2 regions of the Pseudocitrobacter sp. CD920760 genome follow, and region 2 is predicted to be linked to the other one. Evidence: predicted binding sites of a transcription regulator. Region 2 holds the regulator's gene; the other holds the start of a gene.
What was found. The regulator CRP, encoded in region 2, controls carbon source genes, mostly activating them, when cyclic AMP is high. The targets are predictions, from matches to a motif close to ATGTGANNNNNNTCACAT.
Positions count from the first base shown of each region.

Region 1 (10,056 bases), 1.8 Mb from region 2:
TAGCGGTAGAAAAAAAGACAGATGAGCTCTTACCTTTAGTTCGTGCCTCAATTTGAGACACTTTTAAGACTACTTAAGCAAAATCTGACAGGCGATTGTGTGAATAGCATGCCACTATTTATTTATCGTCGGCCAGGGGAGATATCATGACGCAGCCATTGGCGGGAAAACAGATCTTGATTGTTGAAGACGAACCCGTTTTCCGCTCCCTTCTGGATTCGTGGCTCTCTTCGCTGGGCGCTGAAACTTCGCTCGCACAGGACGGCGTGGCGGCGCTGGAGATCATGGCGACGCTCCAGCCTGATTTGATGATTTGCGATCTCGCGATGCCGCGTATGAATGGCCTCACCCTGGTGGAGCATGTGCGCAACGGCGGGGCGAAATTACCCATTCTCGTCATCTCGGCCACAGAAAATATGGCCGATATCGCCAGGGCGTTAAGGCTCGGGGTTCAGGACGTTCTGTTAAAACCGGTAAAGGATTTGAACCGGTTGCGAGAAACCGTGTTTGCCTGCCTCTATCCCAATATGTTTAATTCTCGGGTAGAAGAGGAGGAGCGGTTATTCGAAGACTGGGACGCCCTGGTTAACAATCCTTCTGCCGCTGCAAAACTGCTTCAGGAGTTGCAGCCACCTGTTCAGCAGGTTATCTCGCATTGCCGTATTAATTATCGGCAATTAGTGCTCGCCGATAAACCGGGTCTGGTGCTGGATATTGCGCCGCTCTCAGAAAACGATCTCGCGTTTTACTGTCTTGATGTGACGCGTGCGGGAGATAATGGCGTATTGGCCGCGCTGTTATTACGCTCGCTGTTCAATGGCCTGCTGCAGGAACAACTCTCCCACCAGGGGCAACGGCTGCCAGAATTGCGCAGTCTGCTTAAACAGGTAAATCAGCTTTTACGTCAGGCTAACCTGCCCGGTCAGTTTCCACTGCTGGTGGGGTATTATCACAGCGAGTTAAAAAATCTGATTCTTGTTTCAGCCGGGCTTAATGGCACATTAAATACCGGTGAACATCACATACAAATAAGTAATGGTGTGCCTTTAGGCACGCTGGGCAATGCATACCTTAACCAAATTAGTCAGCGTTGCAGTTCCTGGCAGTGTCAGATTTGGGGAAATGGTGGGCGCTTGCGTTTAATGTTGTCTGCGGAATGAGCAAACGCATTTTTCTCGCAGGATAGCTTTAACGGCTTATCTTTCACGGTGGTACTATCAGTTGGTCTGATACGTATAAATCTTAATTCGAGGTCAGCGCGTCCTTTTCGGAGCAGCCCCACCTGGCTGTGATGATATACTCAACGCGTTATTAATTAACGAGCAAGTTCAAAGTTTGAACAGTTCAGGAGATTTGAATGGCTGCCCTAAATTCGAAAGTGACTAAGGCCGTTATCCCGGTAGCGGGATTAGGTACCAGGATGTTACCTGCTACGAAGGCAATTCCTAAGGAAATGCTGCCGCTGGTAGATAAACCATTAATTCAGTATGTGGTAAATGAATGTATCGCCGCAGGTATCACTGAAATTGTGCTGGTCACTCACTCTTCCAAGAATTCGATTGAAAACCATTTTGACACCAGCTTCGAACTTGAAGCTATGCTGGAAAAACGCGTTAAGCGTCAGTTGCTGGAAGAAGTGCAATCTATTTGCCCGCCGCACGTAACCATTATGCAGGTGCGTCAGGGCCTGGCTAAAGGTCTGGGACACGCCGTATTATGCGCGCATCCAGTTGTGGGTGATGAGCCAGTCGCGGTTATTCTGCCGGACGTTATTCTGGATGAATTTGAGTCAGATCTGTCCCAGGACAACCTGGCAGAAATGATCAAACGCTTTGATGAAACAGGTTCAAGCCAGATTATGGTTGAGCCGGTTGAAGATGTTACCGCTTACGGCGTGGTTGACTGTAAAGGTGCCCCATTGGCACCGGGCGACAGCGTACCGATGGTTGGCGTGGTCGAGAAACCAAAAGCTGATGTCGCACCGTCTAACCTGGCAATCGTCGGGCGTTATGTCCTGAGCGCTGATATTTGGCCGCTGCTGGCAAAAACGCCTCCGGGAGCGGGTGATGAAATTCAGCTGACCGATGCTATTGATATGCTGATCGAGAAAGAAACCGTTGAAGCCTATCATATGAAAGGCAAAAGCCATGACTGCGGTAATAAACTGGGTTATATGCAGGCGTTCGTTGAATATGGCGTACGTCATAAGACACTGGGTGAAGAATTCACTGCGTGGCTTAAAGACACGCTGGGCGTAGCGAAGTAATTTATCGCGCGACCCTGAGCCGGGATACCGACCGTTCGGTATCCCGGCTTTTTTATTGTCGTGATTTACCAATGCGTAAAAAAACAGCAGGACAGAACAACGTACAGATAAAAAAAATCCCGCCGGAGCGGGATTCTTAAAGCAATTTCAGGATTAGTCCTTGATCAGGAAATCATCCAGAGATTTACCTTGCTCGTCCATTGCTTTTTTGATTACAGCAGGAGTACGACCCTGGCCGGTCCAGGTTTTCGTTTCGCCGTTTTCATCAACGTAGCTGTATTTAGCCGGACGCGCAGCGCGTTTTGCTTTGGTACCGGTTTTAGCAGCAGCAATGCTGTTCAGCAATTCGTTCGGATCAATGCCGTCAGCAATCAGCATTTCACGGTATTGTTGCAGTTTACGAGTGCGCTCTTCAACTTCAGCCGCTGCCGCGTTTTCTTCTTCGCGACGCTCGTTAACAACAACTTCTAATTTTTCCAGCATTTCTTCAAGCGTTTCAAGGGTGCATTCTCTTGCCTGCGCACGAAGAGTACGGATGTTGTTCAAAATTTTAAGTGCTTCGCTCATTGTAGTATTCTCAAACTTATATTGGGGGTGGTTTGTTGAAGTAATAATAGAGCGTTAAATTCAGTTGTGCAATAGGGAGGAATGTAAGGAATTCAAAATAACGTGTTATTTGGTGCTTTTATTAATATCTAAAAGTTAAATTTTTAGTGCTGCTTCACAACTTTACCCGGTCTATTGTCGGGAAAGCCTGAACTATAACACGCCGGAGAATGCAGCACGTCAGGACTGTAACGCAGGCGGCATATACTCCGTATGGATAAATATCAACCTTATGTATTAGTTGGTCCGTATCAATTTTGTGCGCTTCTTTATAGGTTATGAATGGTTACTATGCTAAATCACACCTGAGGTGATACAGGGTGAACCATTGCCCTTACGTGATAGTAACATTGCTGACCTGGCGACAGCGCCGGGATAATAACGACCTCATGCTGACTTATGCCGATCACCCGATACAGAAGAAACGTAGCCGTTATTACCCCCGGTTTTCCTATTAAATCCATAGTTATGACGATGTTATTTTCATGCTATTCAAATTGTCAGCCAACCTGTTGTAAGCCTTTCAGGTTGCTGAGGGAAGCTGTGCAGATTTTAACGATATTTCTTATTTATTGATGTCGCTCTTATTTTTGTTGAACATAGCCAGTTGAAGTTTGGTAGACGGATTAATCGACGAGGCCGCATCTGTCGGGGCCTGGAAGCCAATATAGGTAATTTGTAACCTGCCGTGTCCTGTTTTAAGCAATGATTCATCATTCTTAATGTTTATGATGGTGACAGTTATACAAAAACCGCATGTTTTGTATGCGCGAGCGTAGGGCAGGATAAAATATGGTACACTGCCGGGGTCTGAAAACGTATTGATTAGGGTTTCGCGGCCAATGGCACAACTTTATTTCTACTATTCTGCAATGAACGCGGGTAAGTCTACGGCGCTATTGCAGTCATCATACAATTACCAGGAACGTGGGATGCGTACCGTGGTTTATACCGCCGAAATTGATGACCGTTTCGGTGCTGGCAAAGTCAGTTCGCGTATCGGGCTCTCCTCGCCGGCAAAGCTGTTTAACCAGGGTAGTCAGCTCTTTGATGAAATTAGCGCTGAGAACGCGCGTGAGGCGGTTAACTGCGTGCTGGTGGATGAATGCCAGTTCCTGACGCGTCAACAGGTCTACGAGCTCTCTGACGTTGTCGATCAGCTCGATATTCCTGTTTTATGCTATGGCTTACGTACTGACTTCCGCGGTGAGCTGTTTGGCGGCAGCCAGTATTTACTGGCGCTATCTGACAAGCTGGTGGAATTAAAAACGATTTGTTTCTGCGGCCGTAAAGCCAGCATGGTGTTGCGTCTTGATCAAGAAGGCCGCCCTTATAATGAAGGCGAGCAAGTGGTTATTGGCGGAAATGAGCGTTACGTCTCCGTCTGTCGTAAACACTATAAAGAAGCGCTGGAAGAGGGCTCTCTGGCCGTTATTCAGGATAAGCACCGTCACTGCCGTCACCCTGCCTGATTGCGCTCTCGCGCGTTCTCCGCTCACGTCTGCGGTTAATATGGCGTGAGTGGGGCCAAATCTCTAATACGATATTGATCCTTCTTTAGCGCACTCGCGCGAGTTAACACGATAAGCAAAAAAAAAGCCCCATCCTGAGATGGGGCTTGCTATCAGAGCGTTAGTTCAGCGGCTGATTAAGCGGATTTTTTCGCTTTTTTCTCAGCTTTTGCTGGTGCAGCTTCTTTCTTCACTTCAACTTCGCCTTCGTTGTACTCACGTCCGTAGAAGGTATCCAGCAGGATTTGTTTCAGTTCAGAAATCAGCGGGTAGCGCGGGTTAGCGCCGGTGCACTGGTCGTCAAACGCATCTTCAGACAGTTTGTCGACGTTAGCCAGGAAGTCAGCTTCCTGAACGCCAGCTTCACGGATAGACTTAGGAATACCCAGTTCAGCTTTGATTTCTTCCAGCCATGCCAGCAGTTTCTGGATTTTAGCCGCAGTACGGTCGCCCGGTGCGCTCAGACCCAGGTGGTCAGCGATTTCAGCGTAACGACGACGTGCCTGCGGACGGTCGTACTGGCTGAATGCAGTCTGTTTGGTCGGGTTGTCGTTCGCGTTGTAGCGAATAACGTTGCTGATCAACAGGGCGTTCGCCAGACCGTGAGGAATGTGGAACTGAGAACCCAGTTTGTGCGCCATGGAGTGACATACACCCAGGAAGGCGTTCGCAAACGCGATACCAGCGATGGTTGCTGCACTGTGAACGCGCTCACGTGCTACCGGGTTTTTAGACCCTTCGTGGTAGGACGCTGGCAGGTTTTCTTTCAGCAGTTTCAACGCTTGCAGAGCCTGACCGTCGGAGAACTCAGAGGCCAGAACGGAAACGTAAGCTTCCAGGGCGTGAGTGACCGCATCAAGACCACCGAAAGCACACAGGGATTTCGGCATATCCATCACCAGGTTGGCATCGACAATCGCCATATCCGGGGTCAGCGCGTAGTCTGCCAGCGGATATTTCTGACCTGTAGCGTCGTCGGTTACTACCGCAAACGGCGTGACTTCAGAACCGGTACCGGAAGTGGTGGTGACAGCGATCATTTTCGCTTTCACACCCATTTTCGGGAACTTGTAGATACGTTTACGGATGTCCATAAAGCGCAGCGCCAGTTCTTCGAAGTGAGTTTCCGGGTGCTCGTACATAACCCACATGATTTTCGCAGCATCCATCGGGGAACCGCCGCCCAGCGCGATGATCACGTCTGGTTTGAAGGAGTTAGCCAGCTCTGCGCCTTTGCGAACAACGGTCAGGGTTGGGTCTGCTTCAACTTCAAAGAACACTTCAACTTCAACGCCAGCCGCTTTCAGAACAGAGGTGATCTGGTCTGCGTAGCCGTTGTTGAACAGGAAGCGGTCAGTCACGATGAGCGCACGTTTGTGGCCATCAGTAATCACTTCATCCAGCGCGATTGGCAGTGAGCCACGGCGGAAGTAGATAGATTTCGGAAGTTTGTGCCACAACATGTTTTCAGCTCGCTTAGCAACGGTTTTTTTGTTGATCAGGTGCTTAGGACCAACGTTTTCAGAGATGGAGTTACCACCCCATGAACCACAACCCAGAGTCAGGGAAGGTGCGAGTTTGAAGTTATACAGGTCACCGATACCACCCTGAGAAGCCGGGGTGTTAATCAGGATACGCGCGGTTTTCATCATTTGACCGAAGTGAGCGACGCGTTCCGGCTGGTTGTCCTGGTCGGTATACAGGCAAGAGGTATGACCGATACCGCCCATGGCAACCAGTTTTTCAGCTTTAACAACAGCATCTTCGAAGTCTTTGGCGCGGTACATTGCCAGTGTCGGAGACAGTTTTTCGTGTGCAAACGGTTCGCTTTCGTCGACAACTTTCACTTCACCAATCAGAATCTTGGTGGTCGCCGGTACGGTGAAGCCTGCCAGTTCTGCGATTTTAGCCGCAGGCTGACCCACGATAGCGGCGTTCAGCGCGCCATTTTTCAGGATGATGTCCTGAACGGCTTTCAGCTCTTTACCCTGCAGCATGTAGCCGCCGTGGCTGGCGAAACGTTCGCGAACGGCGTCGTATACGGAATCAACCACAACAACAGACTGTTCAGACGCACAAATTACGCCGTTATCGAAGGTTTTAGACATCAGCACGGATGCAACAGCACGTTTGATATCAGCGGTTTCGTCGATAACAACCGGGGTGTTACCTGCGCCTACGCCGATTGCTGGTTTACCGGAGCTGTATGCTGCTTTAACCATGCCTGGACCACCGGTCGCGAGAATCAGGTTGATGTCCGGGTGGTGCATCAGGGCGTTAGACAGTTCTACAGACGGTTGGTCAATCCAGCCGATCAGATCTTTCGGCGCGCCAGCAGCGATAGCTGCCTGCAGGACGATGTCTGCTGCTTTGTTCGTTGCATCTTTAGCACGCGGATGCGGAGAGAAGATGATAGCGTTACGCGTCTTCAGGCTGATCAGTGATTTAAAGATAGCGGTTGAAGTCGGGTTGGTAGTCGGGACGATACCACAGATAATGCCGATAGGTTCAGCGATGGTGATGGTACCGAAGGTGTCGTCTTCAGAGAGGACGCCACAGGTTTTTTCATCTTTATAGGCGTTATAGATGTATTCAGAAGCAAAGTGGTTTTTGATCACTTTATCTTCAACAATACCCATGCCGGATTCGGCAACAGCCATTTTTGCGAGAGGAATTCGAGCATCTGCGGCAGCCAGAGCGGCGGCGCGGAAGATTTTGTCGACTTGTTCTTGAGTGAAACTGGCATATTCACGCTGGGCTTTTTTTACGCGCTCTACGAGTGCGTTAAGTTCAGCGACATTAGTAACAGCCATAATGCTCTCCTGATAATGTTAAACTTTTTTAGTAAATCATCTGCTCGACAAGTCAGTATAGACAGAGCGCTACCAGCTTGCTTAGACCTTAAAGGAACAATCCACAACCCGTTCCCGATTCACTGATTTACTAAAAGAGCTTCGAACTCAAAGAGCGTTGCCTGAACTTCTTTCAGAGAATTTCCCTGAAATCTGTCGGCGTAATCAAGATTACTCACTTCTGAGTATGAAATATGTGATCAGCGTCAAAAATACGCCAAGCTGACACCTTTCAGCAGCCCCATTTTAGTAAAGATTGTAAATTGTTAACCATGGGTTGTGATGATTGGAGTGCACATTAGCATAATTTAAATCAATATATAACATTCTGTATTTCCGTGATTTTTGCAGAATTCTGGTGAAGTATGCCGCCAAACAGCGTATCTTCTGCGGAGTTTTTGTATTCATTTTTCGTCAACTACCACTTTTTATGGTGTTTCGGAGTTCACGTGACTCAGGCTCTGTTTGATTTTCCGATTTTTGTGAAGTTTTTTATTGGGCTATTCGCGCTGGTAAACCCGGTTGGGATCATCCCCGTCTTCATCAGTATGACGAGCTACCAGACGGCGGCCGCGCGTAATAAAACCAATATGACGGCGAACCTCTCCGTCGCCATTATTCTGTGGACCTCGCTGTTTCTCGGCGATGGCATTCTGCAACTTTTCGGGATCTCCATCGACTCCTTCCGCATTGCGGGCGGTATCCTGGTGGTCACCATCGCAATGTCGATGATTAGCGGCAAGCTGGGGGAAGATAAGCAGAACAAACAGGAAAAATCAGAGACGGCGATTCGCGAAAGCGTGGGCGTTGTGCCATTAGCGCTGCCGTTGATGGCTGGGCCTGGCGCAATCAGTTCTACTATCGTGTGGGGGACGCGCTTTCATACGCTTCCTTATCTCGCCGGTTTTACGGTGGCCATTGCGCTGTTTGCTTTCTGCTGTTGGGGGCTCTTTCGCATCGCGCCCTGGCTGGTGCGCTTGTTAGGGCAGACCGGTATCAACGTCATCACCCGTATCATGGGTCTGTTGCTAATGGCGCTGGGTATTGAATTTATTGTGACCGGAATAAAAGCCATTTTCCCGGGGCTTGTGAACTAACTTCCTTTCTCAGCCGGCAGAGCAGCAGACTCTGCCGGTTGCTCCATTATTCGCAAATCATATCGAATATAGTGCTAATGGCATGAGCGATAAGTCTTAGTGATGATAGACAAAATTCACTAATATCATTGCCTTAGCGCTGCACCCTCCATCGGGCATTGCCATCTCTTATGTTATTTCTCTCACACTATACTGTTACGCTTGCTGTCGGATAATCGAAATGATATTAGTAATTTTGACCATCCGACAGATTAATGTACTAAATAATGAACGAATGTTAATTATTTGTATATAAAATGAGCTGAGGTTTCATTGATACGCTGATTGTCGGAGGTGATGTCGCTATCTCTTTGAAAAATAACGAGTTGTTTTAAACTGGCAGTGCGTTGAATTCACGGGTAAAGCGGTCTGATGGCGATGAAAAGAGAATTGCTTAACAAATTTGCAAATTATATTGGCGGCGAAGAAGGGCATTTGGTACTTTCCGGCCTTATACCGTCGCGGATAATGAAGAGATAACACAGGTGGCTCGACAGGGGAGACACCTTGAATGAATCGACGACAGGCTGCCAAAGAGCGGCCGTAATAAAAAAGTCGGTGATAGCAAGCAGTACCAAAAAACTGGCAGACGCAAAAGCTCCTGCGCTGTACAGAGACCCCAAAGGGGATAACAGGCTGGCAAGATCCAGTAATTATAATGAGCGGAGTATCAACACAATGTCCATCATCACGAAGAAAAGCGTAATCGCTGCGGGAATTTTCACGGCGCTATTGGCAGGGAATGCAGCAATGGCTGCTGATGTGCCCGCAGGCGTACAGTTGGCAGAAAAACAGACGCTGGTACGCAATAACGGCTCTGAAGTACAGTCACTCGATCCACACAAAATTGAAGGCGTTCCGGAATCCAATATCAGCCGCGACCTGTTTGAAGGCCTGCTGGTCAGCGACCTCGATGGTCACCCGTCTCCGGGCGTGGCGGAATCCTGGGACAACAAAGATTTTAAAGTCTGGACTTTCCATCTGCGTAAAGATGCAAAATGGTCGGATGGTTCTCCGGTAACTGCACAAGATTTCGTCTATAGCTGGCAGCGTTCAGTTGACCCGAAAACGGCATCCCCGTACGCCAGCTATCTGCAATATGGCCATATCGCCAATATTGATGGCATCCTCGAAGGCAAAAAACCGATTACCGACCTCGGCGTGAAAGCCGTTGATGACCATACCTTAGAAGTCACCTTAAGTGAGCCCGTTCCGTACTTCTATAAACTGCTGGTGCACCCGTCAACCTCTCCGGTGCCCAAAGCCGCTATTGAGAAATTTGGCGAAAAATGGACCCAGCCTGCAAACATCGTGACCAATGGCGCGTATAAATTAAAAGATTGGGTGGTCAACGAACGTATTGTGCTTGAACGTAGCCCTACTTACTGGGATAACGCCAAAACCGTCGTTAACCAGGTGACCTACCTGCCTATTTCTTCTGAAGTGACCGACGTGAACCGCTACCGCAGCGGTGAAATCGACATGACCTATAACAACATGCCGATTGAACTGTTCCAGAAACTGAAAAAAGAGATCCCTGACGAAGTTCACGTCGACCCGTATCTGTGCACTTACTACTACGAAATTAATAACCAACGTGCGCCATTTACCGATGTGCGCGTGCGTACCGCGCTGAAGCTGGGTATGGACCGCGATATTATCGTCAATAAAGTGAAAGCGCAGGG
Region 1 covers NZ_CM173490.1:2,995,504-3,005,559, reverse strand. Annotated here, with positions in the region: gene rssA (patatin-like phospholipase RssA) at 1-56, shown strand, start outside; gene rssB (two-component system response regulator RssB) at 147-1,160, shown strand; gene galU (UTP--glucose-1-phosphate uridylyltransferase GalU) at 1,358-2,266, shown strand; gene hns (histone-like nucleoid-structuring protein H-NS) at 2,420-2,833, opposite strand; gene tdk (thymidine kinase) at 3,715-4,344, shown strand; gene adhE (bifunctional acetaldehyde-CoA/alcohol dehydrogenase) at 4,521-7,196, opposite strand; gene AC1MKH_RS14070 (YchE family NAAT transporter) at 7,685-8,332, shown strand; gene oppA (oligopeptide ABC transporter substrate-binding protein OppA) at 9,050-10,056, shown strand, end outside.
Region 1: the regulator CRP is predicted to act here: its motif matches at 7,430-7,447, upstream of AC1MKH_RS14070 (YchE family NAAT transporter).

Region 2 (10,056 bases):
TAAAGGCAGCCGCGTGTGGGATCAGCAGGGGAAAGAGTACGTCGATTTCGCCGGCGGGATTGCGGTGACGGCGCTGGGGCATTGCCATCCGGCGCTGGTTGAGGCGCTGAAATCGCAGGGCGAAACCCTGTGGCACACCAGCAACGTATTCACCAATGAACCGGCGCTGCGTCTGGGGCAGAAGCTGGTGGACGCCACCTTCGCCGAGCGCGTGGTGTTTATGAACTCCGGTACTGAAGCCAACGAAACCGCGTTCAAACTGGCGCGGTACTACGCCTCTACGCGTCATAGCCCGTACAAAAGTAAGATTATTGCCTTCCACAACGCCTTCCATGGTCGCTCGTTGTTTACGGTTTCCGTCGGCGGTCAGCCGAAATATTCCGATGGCTTTGGCCCAAAACCGGCGGATATCGTCCATGTGCCGTTTAACGATTTGCACGCGGTGGAAGCGGTGATTGACGACCATACCTGCGCGATTGTGGTCGAACCCGTTCAGGGCGAAGGCGGCGTGCTGGCCGCGACGCCGGAATTTTTACAGGGGCTGCGTGACCTGTGCGATAAACATCAGGCGCTGTTGGTGTTTGATGAAGTGCAGAGCGGGATGGGCCGTACCGGTTCGCTGTTCGCCTATATGCACTATGGCGTGACGCCGGATATCCTCACCAGCGCGAAAGCATTGGGCGGGGGTTTCCCGATTAGCGCCATGCTCACTACCGAAGATATCGCCAGCGCATTTCACGTCGGCTCCCACGGCTCGACCTACGGTGGTAACCCGCTGGCGTGCGCCGTGGCGGGTGCGGCATTCGATATTATCAACACGCCGGAAGTGCTGAATGGCGTTCATGCCAAACGCGAGCGTTTTGTGCAACATTTGCAGGATATCGACGCGAAGTATGATGTCTTCAGCGATATTCGCGGCATGGGCCTGCTGATTGGCGCCGAGCTGAAAGAACCGTACAAAGGCCGCGCACGTGAATTCCTTTACGCGGCCGCTGATGCCGGTGTCATGGTGCTGAACGCCGGGCCAGACGTGATGCGTTTCGCGCCATCGCTGGTGGTGGAAGAAAAAGACATCGACGACGGCATGACGCGCTTTGCACAGGCGGTGGCGAAAGTCGTCAGTTGATATGGCGGTTTAGCCAGATACCGTGCCGTGGCCGCTGACGCCATGCCACCGATGAAATGGTGTGCATGGTGTTGAGATGGCCCAGAATACGCTGGAGATGCTGTTCCATGGTGCTGAGTGGCCCGTGGGACAGCGTATCCGGCGACTCCATGATGTTCACATCCCCGCTGCTGCCCGATTCATCATACTCCAGACGTTGCTGGCAGCGTTGCAGGGCGACTTCACACGATTCCAGATAACGTTGCATCAGCTCCGGCGAGAGCGTGTCGTGCTCACGCGCCAGCGTGGTCATGGCGTTGATATGTTCGACGATGAACTGGCTGTGCGTCACCCACAGTTTCATATCTTCCAGATAGTGCGTATTAAAGCCCGGTTCCTGCATCGCCTGATTGAGCGAGTTAAACAAGGCGTTATGCGCCTGGTTGACGCGCATACGTTGATACGCCAGTTTTTCCGCGGAAGGGTCGTCACTCAAAATTAACTGGATCGCTTCCTGATCCGCTTCCAGCGCAGAGTGCGCATTTTTCCGCAGCAGGCCGCTTTGCCACTGCGGCCACAGCCACAGCATGCCGCCGAAGGCAATCAGGCAGCCAATAATGGTGTCGGCGAAACGCGCGACGATAAACTGCTCGCCGTTGAGCGTCAGCAATTGCAGGGTATATACCGCCGTAATGGTGAAACCCACCGTCGCCCAGCCGTAGCTTTTACGAATGATCAGATAGCTTATCAGGGTGATCACCAGCATCGCGGCCAGCGCAAACCCTTCCGGGAAGTGATAATGCAGTGTGGCGGCGGCAATCACCAGCCCCGCCAGGGTGCCCGCCGCACGGTGGAAGATACGCACGCGCGTCGCGCCGTAACCGTTTTGCGTCACCAACAGCACGGTCATTAAGATCCAGTAGGGTTTTGGCAGATGCAGCGCTGCGCCCATCAGGCTGGCGATGCTCAGCATCACGCTTAAACGTGCGGCATTACGCAGCGCGGGCGATTTCAGCGACAGATAGCTTTTCAGCGCCGGGAACAGCGGCAGACGGCGCTCTTTATCAGCCATCAGATTACGCGGATAAAGCGGACGCTGCGAACGCAACACTTTGGCGATGCGGCTGAAGTGCCAGGCGCAGAATTGCCCAACCGGGTTATCGGGATGCTGGCGGGCAATTTTCTCCAGCGCGCCAATTTGCTTATCCATGTTGAAGCGCGTCGGGAAGCGGTGATAGAGAATATCATCGGCCATGACCCGCAGGCGCGCGGCGACGGTTTGCGCGTTCCAGCGAATCACCGCTTCGGCGTGGCTGCGCTCGACCAGTTTTTGCACCTCTTCCGGCTGGTGCAGACTCACCGAAATGTGCTCCTGCAAATCCAGCCCCATCTGGAAGGCGCGCAGCAGGCGCTTGTAATCATTGTGCTGATTGGCCGCCAGCATGTGCATCTGCTGATAGCACTGGGAAATCAGATCGACCACTTTCTGCTGACGATTAAGCAACGGCGGCAGGGCGGTATTGGGGTCGGTATGTTGCGTCAGCAGGCTATATTTGGCTTCGCAGTACTCCGCCAGTTGGCGGTAAAGCAGGCTTAACGACTCGCGTAGCGGTTGTTCACGCCACAGCCAGAACCAAAACCAGTTGAACAACCCGTACCACAGCGTGCCGAGCGCGTAGATCAGTAACGGTTCCCAGATGGGCATATTGCCCGCCAGGCTCAGGGTAAAAATCGCGGCAATTAGCGAGGCCGGAAGCAATCGCCCGTGCAGGGCGCTGATTTCGGCGGTAACGCCCAGCACCATCGCCAGACCGGTGAGAATAAACGGCAGCGGGATATCATCGGCCAACAGCAGTTGCACAATCAGGCTGCAACCGGCGAACAGCGACCCACCGATAATCAGGCGTTTGAAGAAACGTTTATGGGGAGTATCCAGCCCGGCGATGTTGCAGCAGGCAGGCACTAAAGAGAACAGTAAGCCGTGTTGAAGCTGGCCAAGAATCAGGCCGACGGCGACCGGCAAACATAACACCAGCGTTTGCCGCAGTGCATAGTTGACTTCCGGATGGTAAATCAGCCTGCGCCACATACGAGACAAAAACGGCGTATTGCGCGAACAATACGCCGTCAGACGGGATTAACGCGTGCCGTAAACGACGATCGTTTTACCGTGTGCGGAGATCAGGTTCTGATCTTCCAGCATCTTCAGGATACGACCCACGGTTTCACGAGAGCAGCCGACGATCTGACCGATTTCCTGACGGGTGATTTTGATCTGCATACCGTCCGGGTGGGTCATAGCATCCGGCTGTTTTGCCAGATTCAGCAGCGTCTGCGCGATACGACCGGTAACGTCGAGGAACGCCAGGTTGCCCACTTTCTCAGAGGTGACCTGCAGACGGCGCGCCATCTGAGACGAGAGACGCATCAGGATATCCGGGTTAACCTGGATGAGCTGACGGAATTTCTTATAGGAGATTTCAGCCACTTCACAGGCGGTTTTCGCCCGAACCCAGGCGCTACGTTCCTGGCCTTCTTCAAACAGGCCCAGTTCACCGATGAAATCGCCCTGGTTGAGGTAGGAAAGGATCATCTCTTTGCCTTCCTCATCCTTGATGAGTACTGCCACGGAGCCTTTAACGATGTAGTACAGCGTTTCCGCTTTTTCACCCTGGTGAATCAGCGTGCTCTTCGATGGGTACTTATGAATGTGGCAATGAGACAAGAACCATTCGAGAGTCGGGTCTGTTTGCGGTTTGCCAAGCACCATGCGCGGTTATCCTCTGTTATAAGCTATCGCCAGCGGCATAAATCAGGCAGCCACTGGTTGAAATAATATCCTTCCCTCTACCTGGGAAGTTGGTCGTCAAAGATTGTCGCGACCAGTATGTGATGTCCTCTGCATACATGCAGTACGTTTATGTATCTCTGTAGCATCCCGACTGTTTTAGCATAGCTTTTGCCGTGTGTCTCCTGGTGTCTCGCTTCAGCATGACCCAGGTCTACTTCCGTTGCGAGATTTGTTATGTGCGCGTAATCTGACAATAAATTTGCAACTCTGGAGTGACAATTATGCAAGCGCGTGTGAAATGGGTTGAAGGGTTAACCTTCCTGGGTGAGTCGGCTTCCGGGCACCAGATTTTGATGGATGGCAACTCAGGTGATAAAGCGCCAAGCCCGATGGAAATCGTGCTGATGGCAGCGGGCGGCTGTAGCGCCATCGACGTGGTGTCTATTCTGCAAAAGGGCCGTTACGACGTGACCGATTGTGAAGTTAAACTGACGTCTGAACGCCGCGAAGAAGCGCCACGTCTATTCACGCACATTAATCTGCACTTCATTGTGACCGGCAAAGAGCTGAAAGATGCGGCGGTGTCCCGTGCGGTGGACTTGTCCGCTGAGAAATATTGTTCAGTGGCGCTGATGCTGGGCAAAGCGGTGAACATTACCCATTCTTATGAGGTGGTGGAGGGGTAAGTTGAGACACCCCTCACCCTAACCCTCTCCCGCAGGGAGAGGGGACTGACCGTGCGGTGTTCAGGTTCTGCGCTGATTTTCTCCCTCTCCCTGCGGGAGAGGGCCGGGGTGAGGGGCCCAGCCTGCACCCTTCACCCAATCTTCTTCCCTTCCATCAACCGCTGCACCAGCGGCGTCATGATCAATTCCATCGCCAGCCCCATCTTGCCGCCGGGCACTACCAGCGTATTCATATGCGAGATAAACGAGCCCTGCAACATCGCCAGCAGCCACGGGAAATCGATATTATCGAGATTGCGGAAGTGGATCACCACAAAGCTCTCATCCAGCGACGGAATGCCTTTGGCGGCGAAGGGATCGGAGGTATCGACCGTTGGCACACGCTGGAAGTTGAGATGCGTGCGCGAGAACTGCGGGGTGATGTAGTTGATGTAATCTTCCATCGAACGGACCACGGAATCCATCACCGCCTCGCGGGAGTGACCCCGCTCGCTGGTGTCGCGGATCATCTTCTGGATCCACTCCAGGTTTACGATTGGCACCACACCCACCAGTAAATCGACATGCTTTGCCACATCATGATGCGGCGTGACCACGCCGCCGTGCAGCCCTTCATAGAACAGCACGTCGGTCGGCTCAGGCAGCGGTTGCCACGGGGTAAAGGTTCCCGGCACCTGATTCCACGGCACCGCTTCATCATAGGTATGCAGATATTTTCGCGACTGTCCGGTGCCGCTGTGCCCGTACTCGCGGAACGTTTGTTCCAGCAGGCTGAAGTCGTTGGCATCCGGCCCGAAGTAGCTGATATGACGCCCCATATCGCGCGCCTTACGAATAGCTAAGTCCATTTCCGGACGCGTGTAGCGATGAAAGCTGTCGCCTTCCACCTCTGCGGCATGGAGTTTGAGTTGGGCGAAAATCTTGCGGAACGCGAGGCTGGTGGTGGTGGTTCCCGCCCCGCTGGAACCCGTGACGGCGATAACCGGATGTTTGGCAGACATAGCGAACAACTCCCGAGTCGGTAAGATTAACCGCGAAACTGGCTGCGGGGCATAATGTTGACGGTTTCATGAAGTTCCGACCACACCAGTACCGCTTCGCCGCGTTGTAGTTGCTGTTTTACGTCGGCGACCTTTTGCGCAAGTGAACGTTCATATTCACCATAATCGGTGCCTTCACGCAACACAAAGCTTTCAATCAGGTTATCGAGCGTTTCAGCGTCGATGTCTTGCCACGGAATGATCATTTTTCACCTCCAAGCCACGGCATCAGCCAGTCGGGAATACGTCGCTCCAGCCACATTTGCGGGCGGCGGAAGGTGCCGCCGATAAAGCCGACGTGACCGCCATGTTCCGTTAACTGGTATTCGACGCAGGCGGGGAGGGCGTCGGCGTCGGGGATAACGTGGTGATCCATAAACGGATCGTCTTTCGCATGAATAATCAGCGTCGGAATGGCTATCTGATTGAGCAACGGCATGGCGCTACATTGACGATAATAGTCGATAGCGTCGGCGAAACCGTGAATTTTGGCAGTAATCAGGTCATCAAATTCACGGATTTTGCGCACGCGCTTCAACTGGCGCAAATCGACCGGCAGCGTGCCGGGATACGCCGCCAGTTTGCGCGAGGCGTTGCCTTTTAACAGGTTCAGCAAATAGCGCTGATACACCCGCGAAAAGCCCTTTTCCATATGATAGCTACAGGCTTCCAGCACAAATGGCGCGGAGACAATCACCGCAGCATCCAGCGGAACCGTAGGGCCTTCTTTCGCCAGCAGGCAGGCGAGCATGTTGCCGCCGAGTGAATAACCGACCGCCGCCGTGGGCGCATCGCCCAGTTCCTGCTTCAGCCAGTTTAAAAACCAGGTGCCGTCTTCTGTTTCACCAGAGTGATAAATACGGTTAAGGCGATTTGGTTCGCCGCTGCAGCCGCGAAAGTGCATTACCACGCCGAGCCAGCCGCGTTCCTTCGCCGCCTGAATCAGACCGTGCGCATAGGGGCTGTGCAGGCTGCCTTCCAGACCGTGGAATACGACCAGACGCGGCTTGTGCTTCGCCTGCATTGGGTCTTCGCTCCAGGCGATATCCAGAAAGTCGCCGTCCGGTAAATCGAGGCGCTGCCAGTGCGGCGTAAAGTGTAGCCGACGGCGGATGAGCCTCGGCAGCATGGTTTGCAGGTGCGGGTTGCTGACGCCGGGCATCGGGCGAAATGATGAGGAGTCGTCCTGCGGGACAGCAAACTCTGCGGGAGTAATTTGGGCCATAACGTTGCGATGTTCTCTTTTAATCTGCTGACTACTATACCGTCACTTTTTGATTGTGTTTAAGAAAATGGGCGGTGGTAGCCTCTTTTACCCCTTTTTGAGTTGACCTGCGTCACAAATTTTTAATGTGATTATTACTCTCAAGCTAATGATTCCTTCCTAAGCTTAATTGATGACTTTCTCACCAGGGTTCAGACTCTTCTTAGTGTTAAGCAAATCAAAATGATTCGCTGAATCAGGAGGTTAATAATGTTATCTGGGCAAACACCCGCACGGGTATGGAACACGCGACGCACTGAGAAACAGCGCCGCCTGGCGTCTGTACCGGTGCAGGGCAAGGTGCTACCGACGGCAGACCTTGTCGCAATGCTGGAAAAACTGATCGCCCCGGGCGACAGAGTGGTATTAGAAGGGAATAACCAAAAACAGGCAGATTTCCTGTCTCGTTCCCTTGCTGAAGTGAACCCGCAGATTGTTCACGACCTGCATATGATCATGCCAAGCGTCGGTCGCAGTGAACACCTCGACATTTTCGAGAAAGGCATCGCCCACAAGCTGGACTTCTCTTTCTCCGGTACGCAGAGCCTGCGTATTTCGCAACTGCTGGAAGATGGCTTGCTGGAAATCGGGGCGATTCACACCTACATCGAACTCTACTCCCGCCTCTATGTTGACCTGGCCCCGAACGTGGCGCTGATTGCCGGTTTTAAAGCCGACAGCAAAGGCAACCTTTACACCGGCGCCAGTACTGAAGATACGCCAGCACTGGTTGAAGCAGCCGCCTTCCACGACGGTATCGTCATCGCTCAGGTGAACGAACTGGTGGACGATGAATGCGACCTGCCGCGCGTGGATATTCCCGGCTCGTGGATTGATTTCGTGGTCGTTGCGGACAAACCGTTCTTTATCGAACCGCTGTTTACCCGCGACCCGCGTCTGATTAAACAAGAACACATCCTGATGGCGATGATGGCGATTAAAGGCATCTACGCAGAGCATCAGGTGCAGTCACTCAATCACGGTATCGGATTTAACACCGCCGCAATTGAACTGCTGCTGCCAACCTACGGCGAACAGCTCGGCCTGAAAGGCAAAATCTGTAAACACTGGACGCTTAACCCGCATCCGACGCTGATCCCGGCGATTGAGAGTGGTTGGGTGGAAAGCGTGCACTGCTTCGGTGGCGAACTGGGGATGGAAGAGTACATCCGCGCCCGTCCTGATGTGTTCTTTACCGGTGCCGACGGTTCAATGCGTTCTAATCGCGCGTTCTGTCAGTTAGCAGGTCAGTACGCGGTGGATATGTTTATCGGTTCAACGTTACAGGTTGATGGCCTCGCTAACTCCTCGACCGTAACCCGTGGTCGTCTCTCCGGTTTCGGTGGTGCGCCAAACATGGGTCATGACCCACACGGTCGTCGTCATGCTACGCCTGCCTGGCTGAACATGATCACTGAACCAGACCCGATGCAGCGCGGTAAAAAACTCGTCGTCCAGATGGTGGAAACCTTCCAGGCCGGCGTGAAACCCACCTTCGTCGAAACGCTGGATGCTGTTGAAGTGGCGAAATCCTCCGGGATGCCGCTGGCGCCAGTCATGATTTACGGCGATGACGTGACTCACGTGCTGACCGAAGAAGGTATCGCTTACCTCTACCGTGCGGAAAGCCTGGAAGAACGTCGCGCGATGGTCGCCGCCGTTGCTGGTATTACCGATATTGGCCTCGGCGTAGACGCCAAACGCGTTGCTGAGCTGCGTAAGAGCGGCAAAGTGGTTTATCCGGAAGATATGGGCATTCGCCGTACCGACGCCACCCGTTCCCTGCTGGCTGCCAGCAGCGTGTCCGACCTGGTGGAATGGTCCGGTGGTTTGTACAACCCACCTGCGAAATTCCGGAGCTGGTAATGAAACTTCTGCCACAGATTCAGGTTGAAGGCGGTGCCGAATGGCTGGCGCGAACCGCCACGCAATGTCTTGTCGACGAAGCACGTTTAAGCCCGAAACCCGGTCTGGTGGACAGCCGGGGCAGCGGGGCGCATCACGACCTGACGCTGGCGCTGATGGAGCGTTCCGCCCACAGCCTGACCCCAACGTTTCATGCCCTGGCGCAGCAAAGCTGGCAGCGTCCGGCGGATGTTGCGCTCAGACAAACCATTGGGCGACTGGGACGCGAAGGCGAGCAACAGATGATGGCCGCCACTGACGGCGTGAATACCCACCGTGGCGCGATTTGGGCGCTGGGCCTGCTGGTCAGCGCGGTGGCGATGCTCGGCGGTGCCGGTACGGCGAAAGCCATTAGCACCACGGCGGCGAAACTGGCGATGTTGCCGGATGCCGTTGCACCGAAAGTGTTCAGCAAAGGGCTTCGCGCCACGCACCGCTACCGTGTGCCGGGCGCGAGGGAAGAAGCTCAACAGGCTTTCCCGCATGTGATGCAGCGTGCATTGCCGCAGCTTCGTTTAAGCCGCTTCAACGGCAGCAGCGAAACGCACGCCAGGCTGGATGCACTGATGGCGATCATGACCTCGCTTAGCGACACCTGCGTGCTTTCGCGCAGCGGAATGCACGGTCTTGAAACCATGCAAAACGGCGCGCGCGCGGTCCTGCTTGCTGGCGGAACCGCACAGCCTGAAGGGCGCGAGGCGCTGGCAACGCTGGATGCGCAAATGCTGGCGCTCAACGCTTCACCGGGCGGCGCTGCCGACCTGCTGGCCGCCACGCTGTTTCTCGACCGTATTGACGCGTCTTCCGCGCCTTATTTACCGAATTAAGAGGATGTTATGGAACACATTACGATCTCTTTGCCTGCCAGCCGCACTGTAAGCGGCAAAGCACTGGCAGGCGTTGTGGGCTCCGGGGATATGGAGGTGTTATTCACCGCCGACCAGGAGAAAACCCTGACGATTGATATCACCACCTCGGTGGACAACAGCCGCGCCCGCTGGGAAGCGCTGTTTAACCGCCTGAGCCTTGTGAGCGAACTGCCTTCCGGCAAGCTGGTGATCCACGATTTTGGTGCAACCCCGGGCGTGGCTCGCATTCGTATCGAACAGGTCTTTGAGGAGGTGAGCTATGCGTGATGACCGCAGTTTTATCGAATTAAAAGCACGTCAGCGTGCGCACGCGCTGCTGGATGACGGCAGCTATCGCGAACTGCTGGACCCGTTTGAAGGCATTGTTTCACCGTGGCTTGGGCCGCAGGGCATCGT
Region 2 covers NZ_CM173490.1:4,761,385-4,771,440, reverse strand. Annotated here, with positions in the region: gene argD (bifunctional acetylornithine/succinyldiaminopimelate transaminase) at 1-1,126, shown strand, start outside; gene AC1MKH_RS22535 (YccS/YhfK family putative transporter) at 1,119-3,194, opposite strand; gene crp (cAMP-activated global transcriptional regulator CRP) at 3,243-3,875, opposite strand; gene AC1MKH_RS22525 (OsmC family protein) at 4,178-4,582, shown strand; gene AC1MKH_RS22520 (phosphoribulokinase) at 4,714-5,583, opposite strand; gene AC1MKH_RS22515 (YheU family protein) at 5,610-5,828, opposite strand; gene AC1MKH_RS22510 (hydrolase) at 5,825-6,847, opposite strand; gene mdcA (malonate decarboxylase subunit alpha) at 7,097-8,752, shown strand; gene AC1MKH_RS22500 (triphosphoribosyl-dephospho-CoA synthase) at 8,752-9,618, shown strand; gene mdcC (malonate decarboxylase acyl carrier protein) at 9,628-9,927, shown strand; gene AC1MKH_RS22490 (biotin-independent malonate decarboxylase subunit beta) at 9,920-10,056, shown strand, end outside.